4 regions of the Methylomonas sp. EFPC1 genome follow, and region 2 is predicted to be linked to each of the others. Evidence: riboswitches for the same ligand, from Rfam matches in the RefSeq annotation. Region 2 holds a riboswitch; each other region holds the start of a gene.
What was found. Region 2 has a riboswitch for cyclic di-GMP ahead of JWZ98_RS08075 (hypothetical protein). Riboswitches for the same ligand answer to the same signal wherever they lie in the genome.

Region 1: linked by a shared signal. The riboswitch ahead of JWZ98_RS12455 (hypothetical protein) and the one ahead of JWZ98_RS08075 (hypothetical protein) in region 2 are both predicted to bind cyclic di-GMP.
Region 3: linked by a shared signal. The riboswitch ahead of JWZ98_RS18625 (hypothetical protein) and the one ahead of JWZ98_RS08075 (hypothetical protein) in region 2 are both predicted to bind cyclic di-GMP.
Region 4: linked by a shared signal. The riboswitch ahead of JWZ98_RS23265 (hypothetical protein) and the one ahead of JWZ98_RS08075 (hypothetical protein) in region 2 are both predicted to bind cyclic di-GMP.

What each region holds. Positions count from the first base shown of each region.
Region 1 is NZ_CP070494.1:2,669,744-2,672,826, reverse strand. It holds gene JWZ98_RS12460 (hypothetical protein) at 1-397, opposite strand, end outside; gene JWZ98_RS12455 (hypothetical protein) at 594-1,343, opposite strand; cyclic di-GMP riboswitch class I at 1,770-1,844, opposite strand; partial or broken gene JWZ98_RS23210 (IS5/IS1182 family transposase) at 2,343-2,447, shown strand; gene JWZ98_RS12450 (hypothetical protein) at 2,560-2,943, shown strand.
Region 2 is NZ_CP070494.1:1,708,043-1,711,125, reverse strand. It holds gene JWZ98_RS08080 (hypothetical protein) at 1-1,069, opposite strand, end outside; gene JWZ98_RS08075 (hypothetical protein) at 1,170-1,961, opposite strand; cyclic di-GMP riboswitch class I at 2,002-2,080, opposite strand; gene JWZ98_RS08070 (type II secretion system protein M) at 2,800-3,083, opposite strand, start outside.
Region 3 is NZ_CP070494.1:4,070,911-4,073,993, forward strand. It holds gene JWZ98_RS18620 (hypothetical protein) at 1-239, opposite strand, end outside; gene JWZ98_RS18625 (hypothetical protein) at 395-1,183, opposite strand; cyclic di-GMP riboswitch class I at 1,256-1,334, opposite strand; gene JWZ98_RS18630 (TonB-dependent receptor) at 1,413-3,083, opposite strand, start outside.
Region 4 is NZ_CP070494.1:3,829,304-3,832,386, reverse strand. It holds gene JWZ98_RS17505 (hypothetical protein) at 1-469, opposite strand, end outside; gene JWZ98_RS23265 (hypothetical protein) at 569-1,681, opposite strand; cyclic di-GMP riboswitch class I at 1,782-1,866, opposite strand; gene JWZ98_RS17495 (hypothetical protein) at 2,245-2,520, shown strand; gene JWZ98_RS17490 (ATP-binding protein) at 2,787-3,083, shown strand, end outside.

The sequences.
Region 1 (3,083 bases), 960 kb from region 2:
CTTGGCCGACCGAGTTAAATTTGTGAATTTGGCCGGTTAGCTCAGCCGGTGTATCGACGCCGACCGTTTCACCCGAATAAGCCACATTGGTTCTGAAAATTGAAAAGGCCGGAAAGTTTGCGGCGGACGAACGCGCGTCGACAGTCACGGATTGGGCTGATGAGCTCAAATAGAAGTTGGTAAATGCACCTTGCATGCCCCAACCATCATTGGACAGAGACGGATTGCCCGCGAAGCCCAAATTGCTGGAATTAAAACTAGGGTTTGAGATGCTGGTGCCCAGCTCGAGAGTGTTATCGGCGCCTGACCAAGCCGCCGTCGCAGGTTGAGCAACGGCAAGGGTTAGCGCGGCGGACGATAGGGTGATTTTAAAAATAGTTTGTAAATCGATGTTCATTTTTGAGTGTCTCCAATATCTACCACATCGTTGTTTACGATTGTGGTAGATTTAAGTTGCTGTTTAATTTGGATTTGTCTGAGTATTTCGGGCCTGGCAGCCAAAAGATAGACATCTCCAAAGGGTTTAGACATGCATTGCGAGGGGTGAGTCGACAGCTGATGTCGGCTGACCTTTTCGCTCTTGTTTGCCGGGGTTACGCGGTGCGGCGTTTGCCTAATACACTGAATCCCATTAATGCAGAACCGAACAACCAAACGGCCCCTGGCACCGGCACTGCGCTAACACCCTCGCCGGTGATGGTCAAAGGCAGGCTGGCTCCGGTGACGTAGTCGGTGGCGGTCAGGGTAATTTGATAATCGAAATGATCCTGACCGGTGGCGCCCGTTATCGGGTTGACGCCGGTCGCACCGGTGATGGTGTCGCCCTTGTTGAAGCCCAGCACAGCTTCTTCGATGGTTAGAGAGTAATCGCCAAAAGCAATAATGTAATTGCCCACGTCCAATGCAGTAGCCAGGTAGGAGTCTCGGCTCAACAAGCTGCCATCGGCCCATCCGCCGGTATTGCCGGGTATGGTGTAAGCTGGGCTGTCGTCGCCGCTGACGATTTCGGTAGTCAGTGAGACTGTGTCCTGAAAAATGCGGAATTGGCTATCTGCCAGTGTCAGTTCGCCGTCGCCGTTTATATCGACATACGCGCCGGGATGCGCGCCCCAGCCCGCTGCGTAGCCTTCATTCGCCAGGACATCGATTATCACATTGGCAGCTGATGACAAGGAGAACGAGTAGAAATCGATTGTGGTGCCGGCGCCGTGAACCGGGTCGACGGTTTTATAGATGGTGCCGTTTACGGTCTCGGCTTGTACATTGCCGAGGCCTAAAAGTGAAATAGCAAGTGTTGCAGCGACCTTTTTCAAGGCAGGCGCATGTTTCGTGTTAACAGACATATTTCAATTCCTTTCATAGTAAGACGAAGATTTTTACCGGTAGGTTTTACCGGCGACATTCAATGTTTCGCAATTCCCTTTGCGAGTCGTTGCCTAACGCACCTGCGCCGGATGCCGCGATGTCAGCCTCTTACTTTCCGGTCCTTTGCGTACGGTAAGTGCTGGGCCGATGGCTTCCCGCGCAATTTGAACAGCCTTAAAACCGCTATGTATTTCAATATTCCTGAATTGATCACGCTACGCTATGGTTGCGAGAGAGACCGTCCAAAGAGTTTTAAATACCGGGCTTGCTTGCGTAGTGAGTTAAACAACGGGTTTAGCTAATCAGGTGATACAACAAACTATTCCTGACCAGTGAGCGAGCGCTATGGGTAGTTGTCGGTGTATGAATCTCGACCGGCTAGACCCTTCTCTTACCCGCTCATAAGAGGCAGCTCGACTATCTGAATCAGATCCGCAGCTTTCCGGCCCCGCCTTGCGACGAGTGTGGCGACTTGGTGGCTGCGCCCAGGTGGGTGCAGCACTATTTATAAAGCAAAACATGCGCCAAAATATATTTGAGCAAGGGTTGCTAGTGTTTTTCTATGGTTATGTTCATATAAAACAATGCGATAGGCTGTTTTGTTTGATAGGGTGGAGTAGTAATAAGTGTGGCGGTTTTCTGGGGTTTTAGATGGCTATAACGCTATGCAGAGTGTGTTATTTCGCGTATTGTGGGTTATATCCCTTATTTTTTTTAAGAGATTTTGGGCGGCGGCTTTGAGTTTGCGCCGTAAGGGTAAAAGTCATCAGTTCGGGTAGTGATATGCCAAGCTGACGATGCTTTAAAATCAGGGTGCTGGAACGAAGGTTTGGAACGAACTCCGAAATAATAATCCAACATTCTCATGCGTATCATGACTTCGTCGGCAATCGACGACCGGCCTCGCCAGAGCTTTAGTCATCTGTCAATTGTCGATGAAAATCACTCAGCCCCAGAAAAAGGTTGATTCCTCTAATCGCCTTTGCCATCAGGTGGAGAAGGCTTTTTTGCATTTAAGGCGATGGCATGGCATAGCTACTGGTTAAGCTAAAAACATCGCTTGGTTCTTGGTAGCCTTGTAGTTACGCGGTATTGCGCTTTGGGCGGCTGTGTTATGACGACACTATCCAATATTTCCAACACAAAATTTTCAAACTTAAATTAAGATGCCCGACACTTTCACCGAGGATACATATGAATAAAACCGATGCCATTTTGAACAAGGGTCAGAAGCTCTATGAAGACGATGCCTACATTTTGTTGTGGACGAAATTTTTTGGCCTGAGCCTGCTGGCGCTGACCTCTTACTATGTCTACGATAAACAAAAGCAGCGTCTGATCAAGCTCATGAGTAGAGAAAAAACCTATCTGATGAGCATCAGTTACTACCTCACCCACGATTATGGTTTTACCCCGACAATGGTGTTGGAAGGTATCAGTTTATTTAAGGATATTTCGGCGGCAATTGCCGACAGAGGCGGCGAGACCTGGAAGACCTTCTTTGCGGAAACCGCCAAAGATAAAGCCAGGACGTATGCGGTCCGGGGCATCCGTAAGGATAAAAAAGCCAAGGCTTGAGTTTCCACACCTTATGCATTTTGTGCTAGGAGGCCGTCAATAAGTCGCGGACAAAACCCTAATCAGTTTTTAACTGCTCGAGCGGCAATCTCTTTATAGGAATAGTCAGTGCAGGAATCATCCACTAAAAAACGCACGCC
Region 2 (3,083 bases):
CTTCGCCGTCGGCAAAGTCTTCCAAGCACAATTCCATATCACCGGAACCGCTAACTTCATGCTTAACAGGACCCGCCAAATTGCTGCCGCCCCAATCAGGATTCAAACCGGCAGAGCTGCATGGGTTGTTCAGGAATTTGACGTATTGTTGCGCGCCGGTACCGGAACCGTCGATACGTTTGCAAAAGTGCACTTTAGTATCGTTAGGGGTCACGTTTCTGACAGTGCCGTCGGAATCGGTGTAAGTCAAACCGGCAGTCAAGCTGGTTAAGGCAGTGCCGTTTACTTTAAACTCGGACCATTTTTTGATTTGACCGGAGATCAATTCAGCCACTTGTTGTTTGCTCAAGCTCGGCATACAGGCTTCGGTGTAATCGCCAGGTGCGCAGCTGCCGCCAAAACCGGCCAGCAGGTTTTGGGCTCTTTGCAAAGCCACATACAAGTTATCGGAAACCGGCACACCAAATACCAAGGCCGCTGCTGGCACCACGTTCAGAGCTGCGTCGGCAGCCACTGGATCAACCGCAGAGGCGTTTGAAGGTTTGTTAGGACCGACGAACAATTTTGGCTCGACATCGGAAATACCGGCATCGGACACCACGTTGGTCAGGTTAGCGCCGCTGGCGTTGCAAAACCAGGTGTTGGTAGCGCCTTGTTGGGTGCAGTTACCGTTGTCGATACGCATAGCAGCAATCGCCACGCCGTCGATCAGCGGGTTAACGCCTTGCGCAGAACCGCCGGCAGAACGTTTGTGGAACAATACTTTAGCTGTGGTTGCGGCAGCGCCGTTGACGGTCAGGCCGGGCACGTTAGTAGAGTTCAGTGTGCAGAAATAAGCACTATGGTTTTTACCTTCGGAACCCGCTGTACCGTTGTCTTTAAATACATCCAAAGTACCGGCGTCGCACAAATTAACGAACAATGCCGCCAGGGCTTTGTCTTGCGCGCTAGCGCCGGACATAAAGATTTCGATATCCGGCGTAACGCTTGGCGCATGTGCGGATGCACCTTGCGAGAAACCTGCCAGAGAAGCCACTGCGATAGCAGCAGACAATAATTGCTTTTTCATTGTATATCTCTCAATTGATTAAATTTAAAGTTTGAGCCGACCCGTTCATGAAGGGGGAACCAGCAAAGCAGAATCCGGCCGGCTCAAGACGTTTGCGGGATTAAACCGCCAGCGATTTACGACGTGTTGCGCGCAGTACGCCCATCAAACCGGCGCCGAACATCCAAACTGCGGCAGGCAGCGGCACAGCAGCAGGCGCAGCGGTATAGGTCAAAGAACCTACGTTGCCGTTGATTGCAAAATTCCATACGCCTGGGAAAGTTACTAATTCACCGGTATCGAAATCGTCAGCATTGGCTCTTTCGCGAACGAAAGACAGTGCAGTGCCCAACTGACCTTGAGCAGTAAATGGCAACGCAGTTTGGAAATCATTGCCGTAAACAGCGGTATAACCTTGTTGGCCAACAGTTTTGAAGGTACTCAAGTTGTTGCTGTTAGCGTCTTGAGTTTGGATATAGCTGACCAAATCATTCCATTTGCCCTGTGTATTGTTGATGTCAGCAACGTTGGCATCAAAGCTGGCAGGAGCAGGTACAACCGAAGTTGTGTAAAAGCCAAATTTTTGCAAATCAGAAAGTTCACTCAGTATTTGGTGACCACCGGAAATACCCCAAGTAACATTGTTACCAGCAGTGTAAGCAGCAGCGAACGATTGAAAGTTATTGTCGCTCAGTGTGAATGACAATGATTGGCTAGGGTTAGCCAGAAATTGCTCAACAGTGATACCCAAATCCAATGTAAATGAGTTTTGCGCTGTGTAGTTAACCAAGTTGAACAAAAACTCGCTACCATCAGCGGTGTTGTCACCAATTGATTGAATACGCGCTTCCGCGGCGCCTGAAGCGGCCGCCGCCAATACTGCAACTGCCAACAATTTTTTAGACAATTTCATTTTTTAAAACCTCATGTTTAAATTTCGATTAATGACATAAGGTGACAGCCCAGCCGTCTTGACCTGCAAGACCTGTGACTTTCCGTCCCCGCTTCACAACGAGTTTGGCTTTTACACGCTTTAGATCGGACTCGACGCTATCTAACACCCTAACAGCGTCGCTTTGTTGCCCCCGCTACCATTTCCCCCTTAGCCTCCTCCCTATCCTCTTCCTTAGCCGCTCCTTGTCCGTGCCGTCCGTGTTCCCTAGTTGCTCCTGAATCCTTGCTGAACTGCCGATCCTCGACCCTTCACCTTGACGCGGATTATTCCAGAGCAATAGCGGCTTTTCGGTTACAGCATTGTTAAATTCACGTGACATGTAATACATCTGTATTACAAAGCCGGCCGCTAACACGAAAATTCAGCGGATGATCGGGCGCGGGCGGTAGCTATGAAATTTAAGATTCTTTTTGCGGGCATTGCCTCACTGCCATTGAGCGAAGGAAGAAGCCCCTTCTCCCTCCGGGAGAAGGTTGGGATGAGGGGGGATAGAACCATCCGCTCTTAACTTAATAGCAGTGGGACGTGATCCAGGTATGAATTTTCGTGAGCTGTGGACGGCAAGGCGTATCCTGACTATGGAGCTACTTCAGCTAAACCCAAGAAGTCCGTGATGCCCGCCGGGATACCCACAGGGCACAAGAGCGGGCATCCAGTGCCATGGAAGGCAAGTTTGAAGCTATCAATGAATTCTGGACTCGGCATTCACGGGAAACTGGACGCCTTGGGACCGCGCAGCAAATCAGCTGCGGCAACTGGGCTCCCGCCTGCGCGGGAGCGACGATACCTGAGCAGACTAAACAACACCCAGTAAGACCTTGGCATTGACGATGCCATCAGCATCGGCCGGTTTCTCGACATCGATTTGCAACACCTGCAAACGGTGTTTGGTTTCCAGAATCGCCAGCCAGGACATGAGTTGGTCGAAAGCCAGATGCTCCAGCCAAACGCTGACTTTGTCCTCGCCTTCCGGCGACAGGTGTTTGATCGCCGGTTTTATCTCCAGCTGCTGGCTGCTGAAATCGACTACCGCCAGCGGCGATTTATTAGCGCCATCCAATGCCGGTGCATCAACCGTAG
Region 3 (3,083 bases), 2.4 Mb from region 2:
TGGTCGCCGGTATTGGCCGGATTATCAGCATTGGACGTTGCCGTACTCCAAAACGTCGACAAGTAATAGCCCCCGGCATAAGGTGCCAGCGCATTCCGGTCCAGGTTCATCGTAAACGTACCGCCGGATGGCGCATTCAATGTCGCGGCGTCGGCGCTTGCCGAGGCCATTCCCATACCGATGGCTAGCATCGCCCGCACCACCAAAGTGGGATAGCCACAGTTTTTGTTGATCTTCATAAAATCCCTATCAGCGGATGGTCAGAATAAGCCCTCTCCCTGCCTGAATACACAAGCGGCCGTAGTCGACGGCATGCGGGCACGAAGAGGGATTTATTGCCGAAAGTCCGGGCCCGAAGCGAATCTTGGCGACCGCCCCAAGCCCACTTTGTGAGTTAAGCTGCGACCAAGGCTTTTCTGCGACTTGCACCCAGCAAGCCCAGCAGCCCGCTGCCGAACATCCAGACCGCCGCCGGTACCGGTACCGCCGATGGCGCCGTGCTAGGCGCCAGGCTAAAAGTACCGACCACGGCATTGGTATTGGCGCCAACCAAACCGGCCCACAAACCGGTCCATTGCAAGTCGCCGCTCAGTAGTAATTCGCCATTGCTGCTTAGCGACTCGGAGACGTTGGTCAGCTTCAAGAAATTTTGGTAGCCAAAACCGGTATCGTAGGTTTTGATATTCCAGGTGCTTCCGGTTTTTACCAGGCTAAAGTCGTAGGGCGTCAAAATGCCGCTGCCGCCTTGGCTGGTCAATAACCAGGCGCCGCTCAGACCGATTTGACCGACCGAGGTATTGCCGGCGTCCATCGTCGTGGCTTGTTCGGTACGGCCATAGGGACCGGCAGCCGGATAGCTGTTGGTCGTGGTGTTGGCGTTAACCGCAAACGACATCGCGGTGCTGGCAGTTGCCGATAGCGTCGTTCCGCCGGTGGTTGCACCGGTGATGCCCAGTAAATTATCGCTGGCGCCCCAATGTTTCGCGACAATCCAGCCATTCGGATAGCCACTGCCGACATTGACCGATGCCGCCGCAAAAGCGGCATTGTTGATGGTAATGGTGGCATCGCCGCTGACTTGCGCGGCGCTGGCTGTAGCAGGCGCCAAAACGGCGGTCAATGCGCTTAAGGCGAGCAGGCCGGCGCTTACCCATTGAGTGCGGTTGTAGTGCAAGATTGTCATTTTTTATTCCTTAATAAATTACGGTTAAAGTTAATCTGCAAATCGCCAACCCGAATTTCGGGTCTTAAACTGGCAGGTAACCCGGCTGTCTTAATCTCCAAGACCCGTGGCTTTCCGGCTCCGTCTCGCGGCGGATGTGGCATGTTTGTCGCGGTCCTTACGACATCACTCTAAATCCCTGAGTGAGGTGCTCCTGAAAAACTCCTGTGGCAAATAGTTAACGACGGCATCAGTACTTGATTGAAAAACTTAGAAACCCGGCGCGGCCGGCTGCCCGCGCTACCCGGCCCTCGAAATAGCCGTAGGGCTGAAAATAATCCTCATCACTGAGATTTTTGACCGTGGCCGCCCATTGGAAACGCCCGGTTTCGTAAGCCAACGCCGCGTCGAAGCTGTGGTAGCCGGCGGTTTTAAAGCGATTGTTATTGGATAAATAAGCGCCGGCGCGGGCGTACACGCCGAAACCCAAGCTAAAACCTTGCAACTCATTCTGCTGAAAACGGTAATGCGCCCAGAGCCGCCCGGCATCTTCCGGGACTTGAGCCAAGCGATTGCCGGCAGCCACCCCGGCTTTGTCGTCCATGAAGCGGGCGTCGGTATGCGCATAGTTTGCCAGCACACTGAAGCCCTCGACCGGTTGCCAGAGCAAATCCATTTCGATACCGCGCGAGCGTTGCTGCCCTGCGGCGACCGAACGCCGCAGGAAATCGCTGCTGTCGGTGACCGCGACCTGGCTGCGCTCGATTTGGTACAACGCCAGTTGGCCGCTGAATTGATTCGCAAAATTGAATTTCAGACCGGTTTCCAGATGATTCGACAATTCCGGGGCCGGCGTATCGACGAAATTGACAAACGGTTGGCCGCGCATGCCCTCGCTATAAGAAATAAACCAGGAAACCTCGTCGTTTAGGTCGATCACGCCGCCTAGGCGCGGCAACCATTTCAGCGTATCCGTGGTGACATTTACCCCAGTTTGCGCGTTATTAAAATCGATACCCACCTTGCCCAGCCTAAGACCGGACAGCCAATGCAAACGCCGGTACAGCGTGCTTTGCCACTGTAGGTAAGCGCCGTAAGTGAGGTTTTCGATGAACTGATTGTCCCGGCCCGGACCGGGTACGGCATAAGGGGAGTCAAATAGCGGTGCGCGCAGATCGACCGTACCGACGCCGAATCCTAAGGCGCCGAAATCGCCCTCGATAAAGCCGGCATCTTGCAAACGGCTGTAATCAGCGCCCAACAACAGATTGTTTTCGCTGGGACCCAGCTTAAATTTGCCCTGCAAATTGCCCAATACGCTGCGTTCATGCTGTTGTTGAAACAATTCGGCGTTCACTAATGCCCAGTGCGATGCCGGCAGCAAGGGCCGATCCGCGACCAGGCCATCGCTACCGAACAGGGTCTGAATTTTCTCGTCGAATTCAGCCTGCGCATAGCGCGCCTTCAGGTTTAAGCGCCAGCTCCCGGTGAGCTGCCGGTCCAGCGTAGCCCATACCGCATCGGCATCCGAATGGCTATCGGGCAGATTGGCCGGCCCCGGGAACAGATCGGGCCGGGTAACAAAATCGCCGGCGATGCTGCCGGTGGCGGGCAAGCCCTGGTACTCCGGTTGCTGCCAACGCGACAGTTTGGCTTGGATCGTCAAACGGGTTTGGTCGTTATCGGTCAGCGTCAGGGCCGGGTTAAGGTTAAAACGCTGCGTTTCGATTATGTCGATGTTATGTCTGGCGTTGGTATATTCGCCCGTCATGCGCAACAAAATATTGGCGTTTAGGGGTTGATTGACATCGAAATACGGCTGATAAAAGCTGTGGCTGCCGATTCTAAAACCCGCTTCGCCGAAGGCTTTGGCCTGCGGCAATTTAGCAAGCAGATTCACCACCCCGCCCACCGGGGAGCC
Region 4 (3,083 bases), 2.1 Mb from region 2:
TCAGCGCACCGTTGTCCAGGTAGCTCTGATGGCGACTGCTGCTACCCGCGGTATCCCAGCCGCTCCACAAGCCAAAAGCCGGGCGCAGATTGGAGCCGTCCGACGATACGGTGATGGTCACTTCCGCATCGGCATGCAATTCAAACAAACCGTAATCGGCGGTATGCCCCCAGTTTGTCGCGCCGTCTTTATAAGCTTTGGCGCCCATGCCTATGCCGTGGCCGCTGGCGGTTTGCGAGGTAGCTATGCCTCCGTCGTTATGGATCATCGCGACCCAGGTGGCGGGCAAATTGCCAATGTAGCCTGGATCGCCGGCCGACCATGGGCCTATAGCGGAACCGTCCGGTGGCAAGGTATCGCCGGAGGCCAGATTGTAGGTTACGTGAGCGCTAGCCATGCCGCTGATCGACATTAACGTGCCCATGGCGCCGGCTAGTGCTAGTTTTTTAAAGGTTAAGTTTGCAGTCATTTTGGATATCTATCGAATCAAATATATGAGTGTAAGCCTGTCGTTAAACAGCGCTTGGTGATGGGATTGCCGCTATTTGGCGGCAATCCCGCTGGGTAATTAAGCCGCTAGTGCTTGTTTGCGGCGGCCGAAACCGATCAAGCCGGCCATGGCGCTGCCGAACAGCCAGACTGCGCCTGGAACAGGCACTGCCGAAGTGGTAACCAGTACGTCGTAGGTTACGCCATCGAGCGCGCTGCCACCGTGCGCGCCGACCACCAAGGTATAAAAGCCATTGGTGTGTAGTCCTGGTGTGCCTGTGGCATTCCACTCTGCTTGATCGAACACAAACGAGTAGAACAAGGTGTCGGAAGTGCTGCTCATGCTGGCTGTCCAGATAGCTTCGCCCAAGCTTGAGCCTTGCAGGCCCGTTTCGCCGATTGTGGCAGCCGCGTTACGGTCAGATGTGGAACTGCTGTCCACATTGCGATACAGGGCCACGTCCAATAAGCCGTTAAATTGGCTGTAATCGGCGTCGTTTTTCACGGTAATGGTGGTTTTGATATTGCCCGCGCTGGCGCAGTTAGCGCTTGCTGTGTTTGCGCCGCAGCTAATATGAATCAAGCCGTAGTCCAGTCCCAAGCCGGTTGAAGCTGAATTGCCTGCTACCGCCAAGTAAGGATGGTCGCCATCAGCCGGTAGGTCGGCCATGATGGTGCCCCAGGTGGCGGCGTTAGTGCCGCCGTTTTTGTCCGAGTAAGCTTTCCACAAGCTACCGATAGTGTTAGTGCCGAAGCTAGGGTTTGAGCTAATAAGGTTTGCTGTCAGTGCGCCATCGTTGTCTGTAGCGCTGGAGCCGGTATGCAACTCGCGTTTGGTGAAGCCGGCAGCGGTTGTATGCTGACCTGAATACCACATATAGGGCAGGTTGCCTGCTACTTCTGTGGCTGTCTCAGCCGCGGTACCTGTGCCCGGAATTAAGGTGTTCGCGTTTAAGTCGCCGACTGTATAAACGTTGGTACCGTTGGCGACTCTATTGGTGCCGTTGGAGTTTGCAGATACACCGTCTGTACCGTTGATGCTGTTGGCGATGCCGAAGCCGATAGCGGAGTTACCGGAGGTTACTGAGCCCGCTCCGGTCAGGTTGTAGTAAGAGTGCGCGAACGCTTGGCTGGAAACAGCCGCTAGGCCAGTTGTCAAAATAGCTGCTATAGCCGTTTTATGAAAGATCATGATCGTCCTCTTTTGTTATTGGAATTAAAGGTAACAGCGAAACTGACAAAACTTGACCAACAGCAGCGAGCCAAACTTTGCCCTCGCCCATGGCGCGCATGGGGGCAATCCGGCCTTCTTTAAATCGTTTTTTAAGAACCGTGATTTTCCGGCCCCGCCTCACGACGGGTGTGGCAAAGCTTGCTTTCAGAGATTTGCTCATTCCGCCGGCGGCAGACATGGCAGGGGTAGAGACCTACTAACCGCTTTTTCGGAAAGCAAACCACGAAGCAAGTACACTAGTTACAGCGAATAGTGGGCCAACTTAATAAAATATATAAATATCATTGTATTGCTGCTTATTTTGCCTGGGATGGCATGAATGAGCTGCCGGCGAAATTCAGCGAAATAGCGCATGCGCTTATTTTAAATAACACAGTTCAATTGTTGGGAGATAATCCCCGCTTGGTGGTGAAGTTTGTTTTGGTGGATTTGATCAGGAATTTCTTTATTTTCTAGTCGTTTATTGTTAGGTTGTTGCGCCGCTAATTGGGTTGGCACGAGATTTTTCTGTGGAGAGATGTATGCAAAAAACCGATAAAACCCCGCTGTGGGTGTTCCTGGCCCTGTCGAGTATAGAAACCCGCAAAGGCGCGTTACTGTTGATCTGGAGTAGTATTGTTTTTACTCTTTACTGTGTGCCTTGGCCGCTCTATTTCGATGGCAACGGTTGGGTTGCCAAATTATTTTTGATCGACGATTGGGAATGGTTTGCGATGATGCTGCCTATGACGTTTTGGTACTGGCTGAGCATGAGGTGGGTGGATAAAAACGGCGGCTGGCGTTTGGCTGGTGCGTGATATGCCGCACTATTTTTTGGGACATGATTCGTCAGATCGTGACGCTTGCTCCGAAAGGATTAGCTCGTAGATTATCTTTCGATCTTGTAAGCGGCTAGCTTAATTCCGTATTTGCTCTTGCGCTTAGCGGTTGGAGTGAAGCTTGCTATCAAAAATCGATTGAATACTTAGGTGGCCGCCATCCAGGTTTGATCGGCTTTCCACCTTGGTAAGCAAGCGCCGGTAATATCTAGCGGCGATGCTTTCTTCAATTTAGTGTTGTTTCTATGCTTTCACACATTCTGCCCAAAGCCGAAATATCCATTCGCGAAAACCTGCGTTGGTTATACATTCTTAGAAATTTGATGCTGTTTGCCGTTACGGTGGCGGTGTTTATTGCGGTGAACGGTCTAGGTATTAATTTGCCGCAAAACCAGCTGTGGCTGGCGATTTTTGCGATTTCCATACTCAATCTGTACACCTGGCTGCGGCTGAGAACCCCGGAAGAAGTTACCGAGCACGAGATTTTTTCGCAAATATGCATGGATGTACTGGCGTTGGCCTATTTACTTTATTTGACCGGT